3 regions of the Arthrobacter sp. 49Tsu3.1M3 genome follow, and region 1 is predicted to be linked to each of the others. Evidence: riboswitches for the same ligand, from Rfam matches in the RefSeq annotation. Region 1 holds a riboswitch; each other region holds the start of a gene.
What was found. Region 1 has a riboswitch for S-adenosylmethionine ahead of B5X90_RS05415 (DUF1737 domain-containing protein). Riboswitches for the same ligand answer to the same signal wherever they lie in the genome.
Positions count from the first base shown of each region.

Region 2: linked by a shared signal. The riboswitch ahead of B5X90_RS18005 (methionine ABC transporter ATP-binding protein) and the one ahead of B5X90_RS05415 (DUF1737 domain-containing protein) in region 1 are both predicted to bind S-adenosylmethionine.
Region 3: linked by a shared signal. The riboswitch ahead of B5X90_RS07505 (homoserine O-acetyltransferase MetX) and the one ahead of B5X90_RS05415 (DUF1737 domain-containing protein) in region 1 are both predicted to bind S-adenosylmethionine.

Region 1 covers NZ_FUZD01000003.1:70,478-77,219, forward strand. Annotated here, with positions in the region: gene B5X90_RS05405 (O-succinylhomoserine sulfhydrylase) at 1-1,155, opposite strand, end outside; gene B5X90_RS05410 (rhodanese-like domain-containing protein) at 1,152-1,574, opposite strand; gene B5X90_RS05415 (DUF1737 domain-containing protein) at 1,571-1,882, opposite strand; SAM riboswitch class IV at 1,895-2,009, opposite strand; gene B5X90_RS05420 (ATP-grasp domain-containing protein) at 2,328-3,293, shown strand; gene B5X90_RS05425 (aminodeoxychorismate lyase) at 3,304-4,272, opposite strand; gene cls (cardiolipin synthase) at 4,366-5,841, shown strand; gene pabB (aminodeoxychorismate synthase component I) at 5,864-6,742, opposite strand, start outside.
Region 2 covers NZ_FUZD01000022.1:44,351-51,092, reverse strand. Annotated here, with positions in the region: gene B5X90_RS18025 (O-acetylhomoserine aminocarboxypropyltransferase/cysteine synthase family protein) at 1-151, opposite strand, end outside; gene sfnG (dimethylsulfone monooxygenase SfnG) at 151-1,365, opposite strand; gene acs (acetate--CoA ligase) at 1,376-3,601, opposite strand; gene B5X90_RS18010 (CoA-binding protein) at 3,907-4,332, shown strand; SAM riboswitch class I at 4,430-4,520, shown strand; gene B5X90_RS18005 (methionine ABC transporter ATP-binding protein) at 4,660-5,469, shown strand; gene B5X90_RS18000 (methionine ABC transporter permease) at 5,462-6,127, shown strand; gene B5X90_RS17995 (LLM class flavin-dependent oxidoreductase) at 6,174-6,742, shown strand, end outside.
Region 3 covers NZ_FUZD01000004.1:189,774-196,515, forward strand. Annotated here, with positions in the region: gene B5X90_RS07500 (MFS transporter) at 1-704, opposite strand, end outside; gene B5X90_RS07505 (homoserine O-acetyltransferase MetX) at 871-2,010, opposite strand; SAM riboswitch class IV at 2,022-2,137, opposite strand; gene B5X90_RS07510 (bifunctional o-acetylhomoserine/o-acetylserine sulfhydrylase) at 2,246-3,562, opposite strand; SAM riboswitch class IV at 3,624-3,739, opposite strand; gene B5X90_RS07515 (VOC family protein) at 3,908-4,546, shown strand; gene B5X90_RS07520 (CPBP family intramembrane glutamic endopeptidase) at 4,665-5,432, opposite strand; gene B5X90_RS07525 (histidine phosphatase family protein) at 5,542-6,222, shown strand; gene B5X90_RS07530 (imidazolonepropionase) at 6,229-6,742, opposite strand, start outside.

The DNA.
Region 1 (6,742 bases):
CAGGCCCACCGAAAGCCTGACCACGCCGTCGCTGAGCCCGATCGCCGCGCGGCCTTCCGGGCCCATCGCGCGGTGCGTGGTGGTGGCCGGGTGCGTGATGAGCGTCTTGGCATCGCCCAGGTTGTTGGAGATGTCGATGATCCGCAGCGCGTCCAGGAGGGCGAACGCGGCCTGCTTCGCCGTGCGACCGGGGGAGGGCTGCAGCTCCAGGGTGAGCACGGTCCCGCCGGCCTTCATCTGCTGCACTGCGAGTGGGTATTGGGGGTGGGACGGCAGCAGCGGGTACTTTACCCAGCTGACCGCAGGCTGCCCCTCGAGCCATTCGGCCAGCCGCAGCGCGGAGGCCGAGGAATGGTTGACGCGCAGCGCCATGGTCTCCAGGCCCTTGGTGAGCACCCAGGCGTTGAACGCCGAAAGCGCCGGACCGGTGTGCCGCATGAGCTGCTTGACGGGCCCGTCGATGAATTCCCTGGTGCCCAGGATGGCCCCGCCCAGGACGCGGCCCTGGCCGTCGATGTGTTTGGTGCCGGAGTAGACCACCACGTCCGCGCCGAGGTCGCCGCAGCGCTGGAGCAGCGGGGTGGCGAAGACGTTGTCTACCACCACCGTGGCGCCGGCTTCGTGCGCCAGTTTGCTCACGGCGGCGATGTCCACGATTTCCTGCATGGGGTTCGACGGCGACTCGAAGAACACCGCCGTGGTCGGCTCGGACAGCGCCGATTGCCACTGTTCCAGGTCCGGGCCGTCCACGAAGACTGTCTCGACACCCCAGCGCGGCAGGATCTCGTTGAGGATCACGAAGCACGAGCCGAACAGCGAGCGGGCCGCGACCACCCGGTCGCCGGCCGCCAACAGCGCGCCCAGGGCGGTGAACACGGCGGACATGCCGGACGCGGTCGCGAAACACGCCTCCGTTCCCTCGAGCAGCCGGAGCCGCTCCTGGAAGGTGGCGACGGAGGGGTTGCCGTAGCGGGAGTAGACGAAGCGCTCGTCCTCCCCGGTGAACGCGCGCTCGGCGGCCGCCGCGGACTCGTAGACGAATCCTGAGTTGAGGAAGATCGGCTCGGTGGTTTCCTGGAAGCCGGTGCGGTCAAGGCCGCCACGGACGGCCTGGGTGTCGGCCGCCCAGCCGGCGGCGTCGGGATTGAAAGTCACTTGATCTTTCCGGGGTTGGTGGGCAGGCCGCGGTTCTTCCAGCCATTGACGGTGCGTTCGCCAAAGCGGTCGGTCTCGCCTTCGAAGCCCTCAAGGACGTTGTACGAGGTGTAGCCGGCGGCCGTCGCGGCCGTCGCGGCGGAGATCGACCGGGCGCCGGAACGGCAAAGGAACACCAGTTCGACGCCGGTGTCCGCCGGCGCCTGCTGCCTTAGCTGTTCCACGAAGTGCGGGTTCGGCGTGCCGCCGGCAAGGTTCCACTGGATAAAGAGCGGATCGTTGCCGCCTTCGCCCGCGGCCGCAGTGTCCGGGATGCCGATGTGGGCCCATTCGCCCTCGGTCCGGACATCCACCAGGATGGCTCCCGCCTCAAGCTTGGCCCACGCCTCCTGCGGGCTGAGGTCTCCGGCGTAGCTCATGCGTGGCCCGCGAAGGCCCCGTCGGCGCCAAACTCGTCGGCGTCGAGCTCATCAACCGCATTGGCGACGGCGGCGTCCGCACTGGCAATCGCGGCCGGCAGGACCAGCGCCTGCGCCACGATCACGGTGCTTCCGTTGAAGCTGGCGGCGGGGCTTCCATGCAGCACGTAGCCTTCGGCCAGGGCGGCTGACACCCGCTCGCAGAAGGCGCGGTCATCCGCGCCGGTGAACAGGCGGTAGGCCAGCCTCTCCTCGCCGCCGGGTGCGGTGCCGGGTGCGGCTGTTGTGGGTATTGACGTGTCGGGCACGACGGATCTCCTCTTTCACGCTTGCAGCTCGAATGGTCGATATGCCGAGTATTCACCTGAGGCACCCCGCCGCGAAAGGGAGGGTTGCCGACCGGCCAGTCAGGGCTTGGCACCGGTTCTCATTACTCCCCAAAAACGTAACACCTGCGACGCCGGCCCGCACCGCCGCCGTCGTCATGTTCCGTAACCGGGCCGCGGCCCGGGCGAGTAGTGGCGGGCTCCAGTTTCGGGTACAGCCCACTCGTGTCTGCCGGGACGTTTCGCCGTCTACTGGGGGGATTAGGTCCGACGGGTCGGGCGCAACGGCAGGTGATTCGAGCACTGTGTGAATCGAGCAGCCCGTGAATCGACTCGTCTGTCCATCAACAGGCTGTCTGAGAATCGGTGGCTGGAACGGTCGGAGCCGCAGCCGCGGTCCGGCCGGTCACGGCGGAATGGAGCAATCGTGGGCCCGCGCATACTCGTTACCGGGATTACAAGCGCCGCCGGACGGGCCGTCGCGGCCCAGCTCGAAGCCCGGGGCCTCCCGTACCTCGGCTCCGACGCCCGCGCCGACACCCGCGCCGACACCCGCCAGGGCGGGGAGGCTCCCGCCGCCGCGGTCAGGCTCCTGCCGGCGACGAACCCGGACATGATCCTGGACCTGCGCCGGGTGGTGGACCGCGAAGCCATCAACGTCATCATTCCGACCCTCACCGTGGAACTCCCGGTCCTCGCCGCGGCCCGCGCCGGATTCGCCCAGGACGTGCGGATCATCGTGGCCGACCCCGCCGCGGTGGCCCTCGCCAACGACCACCTGTTCACCACCTGGGCGCTGCAGGCAGCCGGCATCCCGGTGCCCCGGTTCGCGGTTCCGGGCGACCTCGCCGCCGCGCCGGCATCCCTCGCCGGCCTCAGCGGCCCCGTGGTGGTCAAGCCGCGGGTCTTCAAAGGCTCCCACGGTATCCACCTGCTGGCCGGAACCGACTCCGTTAGCTGGAAGAACATGCCGGCGGGGCAACTGGTCCAGGAATTTATCCCGGGCGCCGACTACGTGTGCCTGGTGTTCGGCACCCCGGCACGCAACGCGATGGCGCCGGTGGCGGTGGTCCTGGAGAAGACCAGGACTCCGTATGGGCGCGCCGGCAGCGACGAGGTCAGCCGCAGGGTGCCGGCGAACCAGGCCGGGGATGTGCGCAAGCTGGGCCTGGCCGCCGTCCGCACGCTCGGGCTGACCGGGCCGGTCCAGGTCCAGATCCGCCGCCGCACCGACGGAACGCCCGTGGTGCTGGGTGTCTGCGCGACCCTGGGGGAGAACAGCACCTGGGCCCCGGAAATGCTCGACGCCGTGCTGGCAACGTTCATGCTCCCGGCGTTCAACCCGGCCTCGTTCCGCCGGTGCCCGGCAGTGCCCGCGGACGCCCTGGGGTGAGCCCGCGTTACTATTCGATGGTCGCGAAGAGGGCGTTGAGTTCGGCCGTCAGCTGGCGCCGCAGTTCCGGGGTGCCGATTTCCTGCCCGTCGATGTGGTTCACCGGGGCCAAAAGCCGGATGCTGGAGATCAGCCAGACCGCGTCGGCGTCCAGCAGGTCTTTCGGCTCCAGCGGGCCGTAGCCCAGCTCCCAGCCGGCGGCCTTGGCGGCGGTGAAAAGGGCGCCTTGTGACGTGCCGGGCAGGATGCCGCTGTCCAGCTGGGGCGTGATGAGCCGCCGGATGGTGCGGACGCCGCCGGCGCCGTCGTCCGAGGTTTCCAGGTGCGCCAGCAGAACGGTCGACGTCGGACCCTCCAGCACCCGGCCGTCGGCGGACGTGAAGATGACGTCGTCGGCGCCCTGCCGGTGGGCGTAGCGCAGCGCTGCCATGTTCACGGCGTAGGAAAGGGTCTTGGCGCCGAGCAGGAGCCACGGGGCGCGCTCGCCGACTTCACTGTCGTAGCCGCGGTCGAGCAGGATCACGTCGATCCCGGTCTCGCGCTGCCGCCGGCCCGCGGCCGCAGGGGCGGAGGCCTGGACCCAGCACGTGGGGGCAGCCGCGCCCTCCGGCCCACGGGTGACAATCAGCTTCACCACCACCTCATCCTGCTCCGCGCCGCCCGTTGCGGCCGCGGCGGGTTCCTGCCCCCGGAACTCGCGGATGGCGGTTTCCACCGCCCGCCGCCATGCGTCCTCGGCGGGGATGTCCAGCTCCAGCAGCCGGGCCGAGCCCGCCAGCCGGGTCAGGTGCGCCTGGATCTTGCGGGGCCTGCCGCCGACGGCCAGCAGGGATTCGAAAACACCGTCGCCGCGGGTGGCGCCAAGGTCCGTGGCCATCAGCTGCGGCTGCGACGCGTCGGCAACCCGGCCGCCGTGGAACGCCGGGTCGAGGAAGACCAGAACGGTCGCGGGCGCGGGAACAGGGGCAGGAGTGGTCATGGCTAAAGCTTAGTCTCGGTGGTCCCGGGATAGGATTTGGTCACTGCCCGTTCGGAACTGTTCCGCGTGGCTTGTACGTTGAGGGGTTCGCCTGTGTTTTGGCCATTTCCGCTGGCGGAGACTTTACCGTCCTGGGCGATTCTGATTTTGACCGTGATCGACTTCGCCATCCGAGTGCTGGCACTGGGCATCATCCCCGGAAACCGGCGGCCCACCACCGCGATGGCGTGGCTGCTGGGCATCTTCATCGTGCCCACCATCGGCCTGCTCCTGTTCCTGCTGTTCGGCAACTTCCGGCTCTCCCGCAAGCGCCGCGCGCAGCAGGACGCGGTCAATACCCGGGTGCGCGCCGGGACCTCGGAACTGGCGATGCTGGAAAGCCGCTATGCCGGACCCGAATGGGTGGCTTCCGCCGCGGAACTGAACAAGACGCTGGGCTCGTTGCCGATGGTGGACGGTAACCAGGTGGAGCTGCTGCCCGGCTACCCCGACTCGATCAAGGCGATGGCCGCGGCGGTCCGCGGCGCAAAGTCCTTCGTCAACGCCGAGTTCTACATCATGAGCTCGGACCACGTCACGGACGATCTGCTGACCGCGCTGGAAGAGGCCGCCGAACGCGGGGTCGAGGTCCGTGTCCTGTTCGATCACCTTGGCACGCTTCGCATCAAGGGCTACCGCAAGCTGATCGCCCGGCTCAAGGCCAGCAAGATCCGCTGGCGGCCCATGCTGCCGCTCAACCCGCTGCAGGGGCAGTGGCGCCGGCCGGACCTGCGCAACCACCGCAAGATCATGGTGATCGACGGCGAGATCGCCTTCACCGGATCGCAGAACCTGATCGAGCCCTCCTACAACAACCCCAAGCACCGCAAGATCGGCCGCGAATGGGTCGAACTGATGGCCTGCCTGCGTGGACCGATCGTCACCACGCTCAACGTCGTTTTCGCCACCGACTGGCTCAGCGAGACCGACGAATCCATTGAGGAACAGCTCGCGCACCGGCCCGAACTGCACGCCGGCAACATCACCGCCCAGGTGGTGCCGAGTGGCCCCGGCTTCATCACTGAAAACAATCTGCGGCTCTTCAACACGCTGATTTACTCGGCCCAGCGCAAGATCTCGATCTGCAGCCCGTACTTCGTCCCGGATGACTCGCTGCTGTATGCGGTGACCACGGCGGCGCAGCGCGGCGTTGACGTCGAACTCTTCGTCTCGGAAAAGGGCGACCAGTTCCTGGTCCACCACGCCCAGCAGTCCTACTATGAGGCTCTGCTGGAAGCCGGGGTGCGGATCTACCTCTACAAGGCCCCCTTCGTGCTGCACGCCAAGCACTTCACGATCGACGACGACGTTGCCGTGCTGGGTTCCAGCAACATGGACATGCGCTCCTTCTCGCTGAACCTGGAGGTTTCGGTGATGCTCCTGGGGGAGGACATCGTGCGGCGGATCAGCGCCGTGGAGGACACCTACCGGGGCATTTCGCGCGAACTTACGCTCGAGGACTGGATGAAACGTCCGATGGGCGTCAAATACGTGGACAACGTCGCGCGGCTGACGGCGACCCTGCAGTAGCCGGGACGGCGGGACAGCCGACTCAGCCCGTGGGAAACTCGGCGCCGAGCGCCGAGAGGACGCCGAACGCTTTGGTCCGGATTTCCTCGTACTCCTCCTGCGGGGTCGAGTCGGCGGTGACGGCGCCGCCGACGCCGAGGCTCAGTTCCGCGGCACCCTCGCCAAGGGCGCTGACCACGAGGGTCCGGATTGCCACGGCGAGGTCGGCGGCCCCGTTCAGGGAGAAGTAGCCGATCGCCCCGGAGTACACGCCGCGCGGCGCGGCCTCCAGCCGGTCCAGGATGGCCATGGTGCTGACCTTCGGGGCGCCGGTCATCGAACCGGCGGGGAAACAGGCCGCGACCGCCTCGGCCCGCGGCATCCCGGGCCGCAGCCGGGCATCGATGGTGCTCACCATTTGGTGCACGGTGGCGTAGCTCTCGATCGCGCACAGCCGGCTGACGGCCACCGAACCCGGGACGGCGAAATGGCTCAAGTCGTTGCGCAACAGATCCACGATCATGATGTTTTCCGCCCGGTCCTTGGCCGAAGTTTCCAGTTCCTGGCGCAGGGCGGCATCCGTCCCCGGGTCTATGTCACGGCGGCGCGTGCCCTTGATCGGCTCGGCCCGCATCCTGCCGTCCGCGGCGATCTGCAGGAACCGCTCCGGCGACGTGCTGGCCACGGCGAGCCCGCCGAACCGCAGGAAGCTGGCGAACGGGGCCGGGTTCCGGCGCCGCAGGGCCAGGTAGGCCGGCCACGGATCCACGCCCAGAAGCCCCGCGGGCGAGGCCGCCGTGAGCACCGTGGTCAGGCAGACCTCGTAGGTGTTTCCTTCCGCGATCTCACGCTGGGCCTCGGTGACCTTCGCCTTGTAGCCGGCTTCCGCGTCCCGGGCGGCGAAGTGCGGGGCGGAGGGTTG
Region 2 (6,742 bases), on a different contig from region 1:
GCAGCGCGAAGAGGTTCGCGGCGTCCTGGGTGTCCTTGAACACGAAGGAGGTGGTCTGGTAGATCGGCACGGCGCGGGCGCCGTGCTCGGCGTCGGGGGTGCCGCCGGCGTGCAGCGCGCGGGTGCGGAATCCGTACTTGCGGTCAGCCATTACGCGTTCACCAGCTTGCTGGCAGCGCCGTTTGCCGCCGGGGTCCGGGACAGGTCCAGTTCGACGCCGTTTTTCCGGGCGAGGTCGGCCTCGAGTCCGCGGACAATCGGCAGGACGTCCTGGCCGAACGCGGCGACTTCCTCCTGGAAGTGCAGGTAGCCGGTCAGGAACAGGTTCACGCCGATCTTCTTGTACTCCACGATCCGCTCGGCGATCTGCTCCGGGGTGCCGATCAGCTGCGTCTTGAAGCCGTCGTTGTACTGGACCAGGTCCTCGAAGCTCGAGTCGGCCCACATGCCCTTGCCGTCCTTGGTGGACGCCCCGGCTTCCTGGACGGCGGCGCGGAACCCCTCCACGGCGGGCTTGTGCGCCTTCTCGACGATCTCGCGGAGGGTGTCGCGGGCTTCCTTCTCGGAATCCCGGGCGATGACGAAGCCGTTCAGGCCAAACCTGGGAGAGGTGAGTGTGGGCAGGGCGCCCCCGGCCCCGCGCCCACTGTCTCCGGCGGCCGCGACGACGCCGGCGATGTTCTCTTTGAATCCGTCGAGGTCCTTGCCGTTGGAGAAGTACCAGTCAGCCACCCGGCCGGCGGTGGCCTGCGCGGCCGTGGAGTTTCCGCCGAAGAAGATCTCCGGGTGCGCCCGGCCCGGCACGTCCACCGGTGCCGGGTTCAGGGTGAAGTCGGTGATGTTGTAGTACTTGCCGGACTGGCTGTAATCCTGCTCGGTCCAGAGCCCGCGGAGGACCTTGATGAATTCCTCGGTGCGGACGTAGCGCTCGTCGTGTTCGAGCCATTCGAGGCCGAAGTTGGTGAATTCATCCTTGAGCCAGCCGGAGACGATGTTCACGGCGGCGCGGCCGTTGGAGATGTGGTCCGCGGTGATGATGTACTTCGCCAGCACGCCGGGGTGCCACATGCCCGGATGGACGGCGGAGATCACCTTGAGCCGCTCGGTGGCGGCCAGCAGCGCCAGGCTGAACGAGGTGGCCTCGTGCTGCTTGTCCGCGCCGTAGGAGGCGGCGTACCGGGTCTGGGTCAGGGCGTATTCGAAGCCCGAGTTCTCCGCGATTCTGGCCAGCTTCTTGTTGTATTCGAAGTCCCAGCCGGTGCGCTGTTCGATGGTGGACACCACCAGGCCGCCGGAGACGTTGGGGACCCAATAGGCGAACTTGAGCGGTTCGGAAAGACGGGCGACGTTGCTGATCTTAGTCATGGGTGTTCCTTTACTTCCGGGTGGGGCTTGCTGTTGCCAGGCGTTCCGCGGCGCGGTCGCGCAGCACATCCTGGATGCCCGCGATGGATGGTTCGTTCTGCAGCGAGGTGGTGTCACCGAGCGTTGTGCCTTCGAACAGCTGGGTCAGCAGCCGGCGCATGATCTTGCCGCTGCGGGTTTTCGGCACATCGGGAACGACGACGACGTCCCGCGGCTTGGCGATCGGCCCGATCTCCTTCGCGACGTGCGCCTTCAGCACACCCTGGATGTCGGGGGTGGCCGCCGAATCCTTCAGCACCACGAACGCGACGATCGCGTGGCCGGTCTTTGGGTCCGCAACCGGGCAGACGCCGGCCTCCACAACGTCCGGGTGGGTGACGAGCGCCGATTCGACCTCGATGGTAGAGAGCAGGTGTCCGGAGACGTTGAGGGTGTCGTCCACCCGCCCGAGGATCCAGATGTCGCCGTCGTCGTCATACTTGGCGCCATCACCGGCGAGGAACCAGCCCTGCTCGGCGTATTGGCGCCAGTACGAATCGAAGTAGCGGCGCGGGTTGCCCCAGACGGTCCGGGCGATCGCCGGGCCGGGGGAGTCCACCACGATGAAACCCTGGACGCCGGGCGGTACCGTGTTGCCGGCGTCGTCCACGATGCGCGTGCTGACGCCGGGCAGCGGGCGGGCTGCGCAGCCGGGTTTGAACGCGGTGTCCGTCGGGGCGGGGGAGAGGATGGTGGCGCCGGTTTCGGACTGCCACCAGGTGTCCACTACCGGGGCGGTGCCGGCGCCGATGTTGGTCCGGAACCAGCGCCAGGCCTCGGGGTTGATGGCCTCGCCCACCGTGCCGAGGAGGCGGATGGAGGAGAGGTCGTACCTGTCCGGGACGCCGTCAGGGAACCAGCCCATGAGGGAGCGGACCAGGGTGGGCGCGGTGTAATACTGCGTGACCGCGTAGCGTTCGATGATTTCAAAATGCCGGCCCGGGTGCGGGGTGTTGGGTGTGCCCTCGAAGATGACCTGCGTGGCGCCGTTGGAGAGCGGGCCGTAGAGCTCGTAGGTGTGCGCGGTGACCCAGGCGAGGTCGGCCGTGCACCAGTGCACGTCCTTCTCCCGCAGTGTGGGGTCGGGGTTGCTGAACAGGTGCTCGAAGCTCCAGGACGCCTGTGTGAGGTAGCCGCCGGAGGTGTGGACCAGGCCCTTGGGCTTGCCGGTGGTGCCGGAGGTGTACATGATGAACAGCGGCGTCTCGGCGTCGAACGCTTCGGCTTCGTGAGTCTCGGAAGCGGTGCCGACGGCGTCGTGCCACCACACATCACGGCCCGCGGTCATCGGGACCGTGTCCAGCTCGCCCGCCGGTGTGGTCCGGTTGACCACCAGGACGTGCTCGATGGCGTTGTCGCCGGCGACGGCGGCGTCCGCGTTGTCCTTGACCGGCACGGCGGTGCCGCGGCGGAACTGGCCGTCGGTGGTGACCAGGAGCTTGGCGCCGGTGTCCTCCACCCGGAACTTCAGGGCCTCGGCGGAGAACCCGCCGAAGACCAGGGAATGGATGGCGCCGATGCGGGCCACGGCGAGGGTGATGATCACGGTTTCGGGGATGACGGGGAGGTAGATGACCACCCGGTCGCCCTTGGTGATGCCGAGATCCAGGAGGGCATTGGCGGCCTTGGAGACCTCGCGCTGGAGTTCGGCGTAGGTGACGGCACGGCGGTCACCGGGCTCGCCCTCGAAGTGCAGGGCCACCTTGTCCCCGCGCCCCGCCGCTACGTGGCGGTCGACGCAGTTGTAGGCGACATTGAGTCTGCCCCCTTCGAACCAGGTGATCTGCGGTCCGACGCCGGCCTCGACGTCGGCCGGGACCCGGCGGTGCGCCGTGTGCCAGGGCTTGGCGCGATCCGTTGCTGCGCCAGGCAGGTCCGCCCAGTCGAGGCGGAGAGCCTGGGTTTCCCAGAACGCAACCGTCTCTGCCTGGGCAGTTCCCGCGGTCGCGGCGGCGCCGTGCCGGGGAGGATGGTTTCCGGAGGTGGTGCTGCGGTGACGCGCCGGCCCGTCGGCGGGGACGCCGTGCACTGCGCCGTCCGTGGGCTCGTTCAGGGACCATCCCGAAGAGCCGCGAGAGGAGCCGGGCGCGTCACGCAGCCCTGCTTCGTTCGCCGTCGCGTCCGAAGTGGTTTGTGGGATTGCCTCGGACGCGGTCCGGGCAAAGGTGGGCAGGGCGGAAGAATTCTCAGGGGTCATTGCTGCACTCCATCGGTCCTGGCAGTAGCACCCTTGGTCGCTCCGGCTCCCTCGAATTTCAGCGAAGGAGGGCGGAACGGTTGCGTGGGAATGGTCGTCTCACGTCACCGGGGGTTGCTGCGGCGTCATCGATCCAGGTCTCTCGGCCGCTCGGGATGGTCATTACCTACTAGAGCTTCAGATGCACCATTCCGCAAAATCGGCGCCGGGAGCGCTGTAATATTCGTTCACCCGGCGTGCGTCCGGTCCAGATCATTCATTTATTCGACAATTGTCCGGAAAGGTCGCAGGAGTAAGGTTGATGCATGGCCCATGTTAACGATCCGGCAGTCATTGACCGCCTCATGCGAACCAAAGGCACGTGGGCGGTGGTCGGCCTCACCACCAACGAATGGCGCTCAGCGTTTGACGTCTCCCTTTATGTCCGGGACCGGATGGGCATGACCATCATTCCGGTCAACCTTCCGGGCGACGACGTCCACGGCGAGAAGGGGTACCGTTCCCTGACTGACATCCCTCCGGAGAAGCACCCGATCGACGTCGTGGACTGCTTCGTCAACTCCCACAGGGTGGGGGCCGTCATAGACGAGGCCATCGCAGTAGGCGCCAAGGCCGTCTGGCTGCAGCTGGGCGTCTTCGACGACGCCGCGACGGACCGCGCCAAGGCCGCCGGGCTGGACGTCGTCGTGAACGCGTGCCCCGCCCGCGAAGGCTGGCGCGTGGGCATCTAACGGCCCGGGAATGACGATCAACAGATCGGGAAGAGTCGGTTACAAAATGTGACCGGCTTTTTCAGTATCCGGTCCCTTGCCGTGTGAGATGGACTCGTAACCATCCCGAGCGGCTGAGAGATCTGGCTCCGTGACGCCGCAGCAACCCCCTCCTTTGAGGACGGTGCTACCGCCAGGACCGATGGAGAACCACTGTGTTCTGAGGCTCCGCGGCTTCGCTCAGCGCTGCCCGGAAGCAAGGACCCAGGGCTTTCCTCGGGCGAGCCCGGAGGAAATCATGAACACGCAGACAGCGGCGGCGCCGCGGCCCCGAGCAGGTGGTGGCCTGTGATCGAGATCCAGAACGTCAGCACGTCATTCGCTTCAGCCGCGGGACCTTTCACGGCCGTCGATGACGTCAGCCTGCACATCAGGCGGGGCACCATCCAGGGCATCATCGGGTTCTCCGGCGCCGGCAAATCCACGCTGCTGCGCAACATCAACCTCCTCGAGCGCCCGACGTCGGGCCGCGTCCTGGTGGACGGCGTGGACCTGGTGACCCTGTCCGACGCCGAGCTCCGGACCAAGCGACACGACATCGGCATGATTTTCCAGCACTTTAATCTCCTCAACAACCTCACAGCCCAGGAAAATGTGGAGCTGTCCCTGAAGTTCGCCGGCGTCGGGAAGGCGGAACGCCGGCGGCGGGCCGCCGAAACCCTGGAAATCGTGGACCTCGCCGACAAAGCGGGAACGTATCCGGCCAAACTCTCCGGGGGCCAGAAGCAGCGGGTGGCGATCGCCCGCGCCCTCGCCACCGGGCCCAAGGTGCTGCTCTGCGACGAGCCGACGTCGGCCGTGGATCCCCGGACGACGTCATCGGTCCTGCAGTACCTGGCCGACGTCAACGCCGAATTCGGCATCACAATCGTGGTGGTCACCCACGAGATGAACGTCATCAAGGCCATCGCGGACAACGTCGCGGTCATGGAGGAAGGCCGGGTGGTGGAGCAGTTCGACCTCGCCGAACTCCAGCGCCCCGGCTTCCACCCGGCGACGTCGATCGGCCGCTACCTGGTCTCCGATGAGATCCAGCTGGACCGCTCCGGGAGGGGCACCCACACCACAGCCGCGTCGGAGGGCCTGATCAATGTTTGACCGCATCCTGGAAATCCTGCCCGAAATCGACGTCGCCATGGGACAGACCCTCACCATGCTGCTGGTGGCCATCCCGCTGGCGGTGCTGCTCGGCACACCGCTAGGTGTCCTGCTCTACACCATCGGTCCCAACGGGCTCAAGCACAGGCCAAAGCTGCACCGGGTCCTGGACGGGCTGGTCAACCTGCTCCGCTCGTTCCCGTTCCTGATCCTGCTGATCGCAATCATTCCCGTGACCAGGTTCATTGTCGGCACGACCATCGGCACGGCCGCCGTCATTGTCCCGCTGACCCTCAACGCCATTCCGTATTTCGCCCGCTTTGTGGAACAGAACCTGAGCCAGCTCGGCGGCGGAGTGGTCGAAGCGGCACGGTCCATGGGCGCCAGCCGGTCCCAGATCGTCCGGGACGTCCTGATTGTGGAGGCAAAGCCCGGACTCGTCAGCTCCATCACCATCATGACCGTCAGCTTCATCTCCTACTCGGCGATGGCAGGCCTGGTGGGCGGCGGCGGAATCGGCGACTTCGCCATCCGGTACGGCTATTACCGCTACGAAACGCCGCTCATGATCACCGCGATTGTCCTGATGATCCTGCTGGTCACCATCGTTCAGCTGGGCGGATCCTATGTTGCCCGGCGCCTGGACAAGCGCCTCTGAGCGCCGGCAGCACCCTCTTCCCACCTCCCTCAGCGGAAAGCACCCCATGACGTCAACACCCAGTACCCGTTTCGACGGACCCCGCCCCCGCCTGCTGATCAGCGCCTTCGTGATGAACACGTCCAGCCACATCATGGGCGGCCAGTGGCGGCGCCCGGAAGCCCAGCAGCACCGGTTCAACGAACTCCAGCTCTGGACCGACCTGGCCCGCCAGCTCGAAGACGCCAAGTTTGACGCGATCTTCTTCGCCGACGTCGTCGGTCTGTACGGCGACTACGACGGCGGGTGGGCATCGCTGCTGAAAAAGGGCCTGCAGGTGCCGTCCAACGACCCCCTCATCCTGCTGTCCGCGCTCGCCACCGGAACGCAGGAGATCGGGCTGGCCGCGACGTCGTCGGTAATTCAGAGCCATCCGTTCCAGTTCGCCCGGCAGATGTCCACGCTGGACCACATCAGCGGCGGCCGGGTGGCCTGGAACATCGTCACCAGCGTGCTGGAAAACGCGCACCGGAACTTCAACGCCACCGAGCTGACCAAGCATGACGAACGCTACGACTGGGCGGACGAATACGTCGAGGCCGCCTACAAACTGTGGGAAGGGTCCTGGGAAGACGA
Region 3 (6,742 bases), on a different contig from region 1:
AGGGCCACTTCTTTTTGGGCCTCCAGGAAGATGGGGGCGTCCTTGACCTTGGTGCGGATGTAGTAGCCGACCAGCACGATCACGGCGGAGAGCCAGAAGGCAACGCGCCAGCCCCAGCTAAGGAAGTCGGCGGAGGACAGCAGGGAGGAGAGCGTGAACAGCACGGCGGTCGCCAGCAGGTTGCCGAGCGGAACGGCGGACTGCGGCCAGCTGGCCCAGAAGCCGCGGGACTTGCTGGGGCTGTGCTCGGCGACGAGGAGGACGGCGCCGCCCCATTCACCGCCGACGGCGAAGCCCTGGGCGAAGCGCAGGAAGACCAGCAGCGCCGGGGCCCAGTAGCCGATCTGCTGGAAAGTCGGCAGGCAGCCCATCAGGAAGGTGGAAACGCCCACCAGCAGGATGCTGACCTGGAGCAGCTGCTTGCGGCCGAACTTGTCGCCGAAGTGGCCGAAGACAATACCGCCGATCGGGCGGGCAACGAAGCCGACAGCGTAGGTGAGGAACGCGGCGATAATGCCGTCCAGTTCCGTACCCGAATTGGGGAAGAACAGCTTGCCGAAGACCAGGGTGGCGGCGGAGGCGTAAAGGAAGAATTCATACCACTCCACCACCGTGCCGGCCATGGAGGCCGTTACTACCTTCTTCAGGCCGGACGATTTGACGTCCGTTTCTTCAGCGCGCCTTGCGGCGTTGTCCGTACTCATTGTGACTCCTTCGGTGTCTCCGTCGACACCCTGTGGACCATTGGGCTGAGGACGCCAGTGATGTAGGGCACATGGCGTCATTACCCATGAGTATGGACGCTCCCGCCCTGGGCCTCAACGGCCATTAGTGCAGAGCGCATCTGCATAAATGCACACGCGGTCGGGCCTAGTGGCCGAAGAAGGTCTCCCGCAGCTGGCTGCTGAGCTGGCCGATTTCGGTCAGGAAGCCGTCGTGGCCGATCGGCGCTTCAATGATGTGCACGTCGGGGCCGCCCGGCAGGGCTTCGGCCAGTTGACGGGACTGGGCCGGGAAATAAAGGCGGTCCGAGTCCACGGCCGCCACCAGGAACTCGGCGGTGGCCGGGGCCAGGGCCTCTCCGAGGCTTCCGCGCCCCCGGCAGACATCGTGGCTCATGAGCGCTTCGGTAATGGCGATGTAGCTGTTCGCGTCGAAGCGCCGGACCAGCTTGCTGCCCTGGTGGTCCAGGTAGCTTTCCACCTGGTAGCGCCCGCGTCCGGCCAGCGATCCAGCTTCCAGGGGCGCCTCGGGCTCCTGCGCGTTCCGGCCAAACCGGCCGTCCAGTTCGGCCGCGGAGCGGTAGGTGATGTGCGCGATGCGGCGGGCGAGGGCGAGCCCTGCCTCGGGTTCCGGGCCGCCGTAGTAGTTTCCGCCGTTGAAGTGGGGGTCCTGGCGGATGGCCAGGGTCTGGGCCTGCGCGAAGGCAATCTGTTCGGCTGTGCTGCTGGCGCCGACGGAAATCACGGCGCAGCGCCGGACCCGGGCGGGGAACGTGACGGCCCATTCAAGGGCGCGCGCGCCTCCGAGGGAACCGCCCAGCACGGCGTACCAGCTGCCGATGCCCAGGGCGTCGGCCAGCCGCGCCTCCGCGGCGGCGGTGTCCCGCAGGGTGACGAGCGGGAACCGCGATCCCCAGGGCCGCCCGTCGGGGGCCGGTGTGGAGGGTCCCGTGGATCCGTGGCAGCCGCCGAGGATGTTGATGGAAACGACGAAGTACTTGTCCGTGTCCACGGGGGCCCCGGGTCCGGCGAGCTGTTCCCACCAGCCGGGCTCTCCGCTGTCGCCGCGGGTTACGTGCGTGTCGCCGGTCAGGGCGTGCTCAATGAGGACGGCATTGGAGGCGTCAGCGTTCAGGGTCCCCCACGTCTCATAGGCGAGGACCACATCCGGCAGCGGATTCCCTGATTCGAGCTGCAGGTCACCGATCCTGACGTACTGGACGGTTCCGTCCGGGTTGCGGGATGGCTTGGTTTCGGGAACACCCTTGCGGGTGACGGCAATCGTCATGTGAGGACCTATCTTCGCGCTTGCCTGCCGTCAGCTGACCGGCAGGCCAGGTCTTCACCCGGGGCACCCCGCCGCAAAAGGAGGGTTGCCGGCCAGCAAGCCGGGGCTGTCGCTGGCACTCATGACCTGGTACGAGTCTACGAAAGAGGGTGCGGATATCACGAAGATTGTGACTTCCATGTGACAGCCCGGCGGCCGGCCGCCCTCATCCAGGAGAGACCGGCCGCCGGGGCGCCTAGGCGGACTTGGCCGCGCGGAATCCGGCGTCGAGGTCCGCGAGGATGTCGTCAATGTGCTCCAGTCCCACCGAAAGCCGCACCAGCCCGGGATTCACCCCGGCGATCACCTGCTGTTCGGGCGAGAGCTGGCTGTGGGTGGTCGACGCCGGATGGATCACCAACGACCGGACATCGCCGATGTTCGCGACGTGCGAATGCAGTTCGAGGGCGTCGACGAACCGCTTGCCGGCCTCCGCTCCCCCGGCAATGTTGAACGCCACGACGGCGCCGGTCCCCTTGGGCCCGTACTTGCGGCCGCGCTCGTACCAGGGGCTGGACGGCAGCCCGGCGTAGGCGACCGATTCGACGTCGTCCCGCCCCTCCAGCCATTGCGCCACCTTCGTGGCGTTGGCCACGTGGCGCTCGACGCGCAGGCTCAGCGTTTCGATGCCCTGGGCGATGAGGAAGGCGTTGAACGGGGACACCGCGGAGCCAAGGTCGCGCAGGAGCTGGACCCGGGCCTTAAGGATGTAGGAGAGGTTCGCGCCCAGCGCGCCGTCGGCTCCGAGGTCGCGGGCGTAGACCAGGCCGTTGTAGGTGGGGTCCGGGCTGTTGAAGCCGGGGAACCGCTCCGGGTCCTTCCCGAAGTCGAAGTTGCCGGAGTCCACGATCACGCCGGCGATTGCGGCGCCGTGCCCGCCGAGGTACTTGGTGGCGGAATGCACCACGATGTCCGCGCCCCACTCGATCGGCCGGATCAGGTAGGGGGTGGAGAGCGTGTTGTCTACCACCAGCGGCACGCCGGCCTCGTGCGCCACGCCGGAGACGCCCTCGATGTCCAGCACGTCCTGGCGGGGGTTGGAGACCACTTCGCCGAAGAACAGCTTGGTGTTGGGCTGGACGGCGTCCCGCCACTGGTCCAGGTTGTCCGGGTCTGCCACGAAGGTAACGGAGATGCCGAACTTCTTCAGCGTGTGCGCGAGCAGGTTGTAGGTACCGCCGTAGAGGCTGGGGCTGGCCACCACGTGGTCGCCGGCCTCGGCGATATTGAGGATCGCGAACGTCTCGGCGGCCTGGCCGGAGCTGAGCAGCAGCGCCGCGAGGCCGCCTTCCAGGCTGGCGACGCGCTGTTCGACGGCGTCCTGGGTCGGGTTGCCGATCCGGGTGTAGATGGGCGCGAGCTCGGCGAGCGCGAAGCGGTTCGCGGCGCTTTCGGCGCTGGGGAACACGAACGACGTCGTCTGGTAGATGGGCAGGGCACGCGCGCCGGTGGCGCTATCCGGCTCCTGGCCGGCGTGGATCTGGCGGGTTTCAAAGGACCAGGCGTTGGACATTGGTGCTCCTCGAGTCACTGGGCACAGCACCGGCCGGGGCTTTCGGCCCGAACCGGAACAGGCGCCGCGCTTGCCCTCCGGCGGGCGCCGGACGGCCAGGTCTTCACCCGGGGCACCCCACCGCGATACGAGGGTTGCCGGCCAGCAAGCCGGGGCTGTGCGCTGGCACTCATGACCTGGCTTCAGTGTAGGAATGGCGGCGCAGCCCTGGATAGCTTTGTGACGAAGATGAAGACGGCCGCCGTGACGGAGCATCGGGGCGCCGCGTTCGGCGCCCCGGGACGTCCCATGACGGTTAGGGGAGCCTAAGCTGAGAGGTCCATCACAAAGTGCCAAGATGATGGCATGCGCATGGATCACGTCTCTTACGCCTGTGAACACGATGGCTTGGCAGCCACCACTGAACGTATTGCGTCTGCCCTCGGCGTTGAAGCCGTGAAGGGTGGAGTGCACCCCCGTTTCGGGACACGCAACATGATTATCCCGCTCGCGGGACACAAGTACCTGGAAGTCGTGGAGGTCCTGAACCACCCGGCCTCCGACAAGGCCCCGTTCGGCCAGGCCGTCCGGGCACGCTCCGAGGCCGGCGGCGGCTGGATGGGCTGGTGCGTCGAGGTTGACGACCTGGCCCCGTTCGAGGAGCGGCTCGGCCGCGCCGCCGTCAACGGCAACCGGAAGTTTCCCGACGGCCGCGAACTGGTCTGGAAGCAGATCGGCATCCTGGGGCTCATCGCCGACCCCCAGGTGCCGTACATGCTCAAGTGGGAGGGCGACCCGGAACTGCACCCGTCCAACGCCTACGCGAGCGATGTCAAGATGTCCGCACTGACCATTGCCGGTTCGGCCGCGCGCGTCACGGAGTGGCTGGGCGAACCAGTTGAAAAGCCGCTGGAAGACGTCGCCGTGAACTGGATCGCGCCGCACGGTACTCCCGGCATCCTCTCTGTCACCTTCGAGACCGCCTCCGGAGCGGTCACGATCTAACGCTCCACCTGCCCCACGCTTCGGCCGCCATCTCTTAGGTGCCAACGTTGTCACCTAGGAGACGGCGGCCGAGATCATTTAAGGCCGGGCGATGGCGCCGGCAGTACAACCAGCACCATCAGCCCAGGCCCACGGCCTTGCCGAACAGGCTGAACCCCACGAACGCCACAGTGTCCAGGATGGCGTGGGCGATCACCAGCGGCATCACCCGTTTGGTCCGCGTGTAGACCAGCGCGAAGACGACGCCCATCACCGCGTTGCCGATGAACGGCCCGAACCCCTGGTACAGGTGATAGCTGCCGCGGAGCAGGGCGCTGGCGGCGATGGCCGCCGGCACGCTCCAGCCCAGTTTCCCGAGCCGGTCCAGCAGGTACGCGACCACGATCACTTCCTCGACCACCGCGTGCCGGATCGCGGACAGGACCAGCACCGGCACGGTCCACCAGTACGCGTCCAGGGCGCTGGGGATGATCGCCGTCGTGATCCCCAGCGCCCGGCCGGCGGCGTAGAGCCCCAGGGACGGAATGCCGATGAGCGCGGCGAGTCCGAGACCCTGCAGGAGGTCCTTGCCGGGCCGGGCGAAGTCGAAACCGATCCTTCGGAACGCCGAGGTTCCGCGCTCCCCGGCCGGCCAGTGCTCGGTGAGGAAATAGATCACGAGGGCCACCGGCACCAGGGCGAAGATGATGTCCAGCAACTGGTAGGTGAGGTCGAAGTATTCGCGTGCGCTCTGTGAGCGGTTCAGGGTGGATGTGCCCTGGGCCAGCGGCGCCGTGGTCATCTTGTCCAGCAACTGCACCAGGGAGTAGATCGCGGACTGCCCCAGCGACAACCCCAGGACAATCAACACTTCGAACCGCAGCCGGCGGCGGGAGGGAACCAACATGGTTCTATCTTGCCTGCACTTGCCGATAGTTTGCTGGTGCCCGCGTGGCGCCGGCCGAACGGGGTTTTGCCTGCGGCACCTGCTTTTGGGAGCCCTATGCTTGGGGATTATGAGTGCGCCCCGGAAAATCATCATGATCCGGCACGGCCAGTCTGCCGCCAATGCCGACACCTCGATCTACAACCGTGTTCCGGACTACCGGATCCCGTTGACCGCGCTGGGCCTGGAGCAGGCCACCGCGGCCGGGGAGGAAGTCCGGCGCCAGCTGGACGGCCGCCCGGTGTGCGTCTACGTCTCACCGTATCTGCGCGCCTACCAGACCCTCGAGGCGCTGAATCTCGGCCCGCTCGTCGAGCGGGTGATCGAGGAACCGCGCCTGCGCGAACAGGACTGGGCCAATTTCCAGATCGCCGGCGACATCGAGGACCAGAAGGAGCTCCGCAACGCCTACGGGCACTTCTTCTACCGCTTCCGCGAGGGCGAGTCCGGTTCCGATGTGTATGACAGGATTTCTTCCTTCATGGAAACCCTGTACCGGCACTGGTCCAGGCCCGGCAATGCCCCGAACGCGCTGTTCGTGACGCACGGATTGACCATGCGGCTGTTCTGCATGCGCTGGTTCCACTGGTCGGTGGAATATTTCGAGTCCCTGAACAACCCCGAGAACGCCGAGGTCCGCACCCTGCTGCGCACCTCGCACGGCAAGTACGAGCTCGACAAGCCCTTCACACAGTGGGAGAAGAGGCGCGTGGACGAGACCGTCCTGGACGCACCGCCCATGATGTTCTAAGGCCCGTCAGCGGACCGGCTGCGCCACGCCGGCGCGCCACACCGCGTGCGTCAAAGGGATGCCGGGCCGGTAGGCCAGGTGCGTGGCGGAAGGCGCGTTGAGCAGGTGCAGGTCCGCACGGTGTCCGACGGCGATCGAGCCCACCGCGCGGCCGCCGTCGACGTCGTTCCCGGACTCCCGGCGCAGGGCCAGCGCGCCGCCGTAGGTCGCGGCGCGCACCGCCTCGTGGACGCTGAGCCGCATCTGCAGCACGGCGGTGGTGACACAGAACGCCATGGAGCTGGTGTACGACGTGCCGGGGTTGCAGTTGGAGGCCAGCGCCAGCTGCACACCGGCGTCGAGCAGTTCCCGGCCGGGGGCCAGCGGCTGCCGGGTGGAAAGATCGCAGGCCGGCAGGCACGTGGCAACCGTGCCCCGCGTGCCGCTGCCGCCGGCGGCGTCCCAGCCGGCCCAGCTGCCGGCGAGGGCATCGACGTCCCCGGCCGACAGGTAGTTCACGTGGTCCACGCTGGCGGCACCG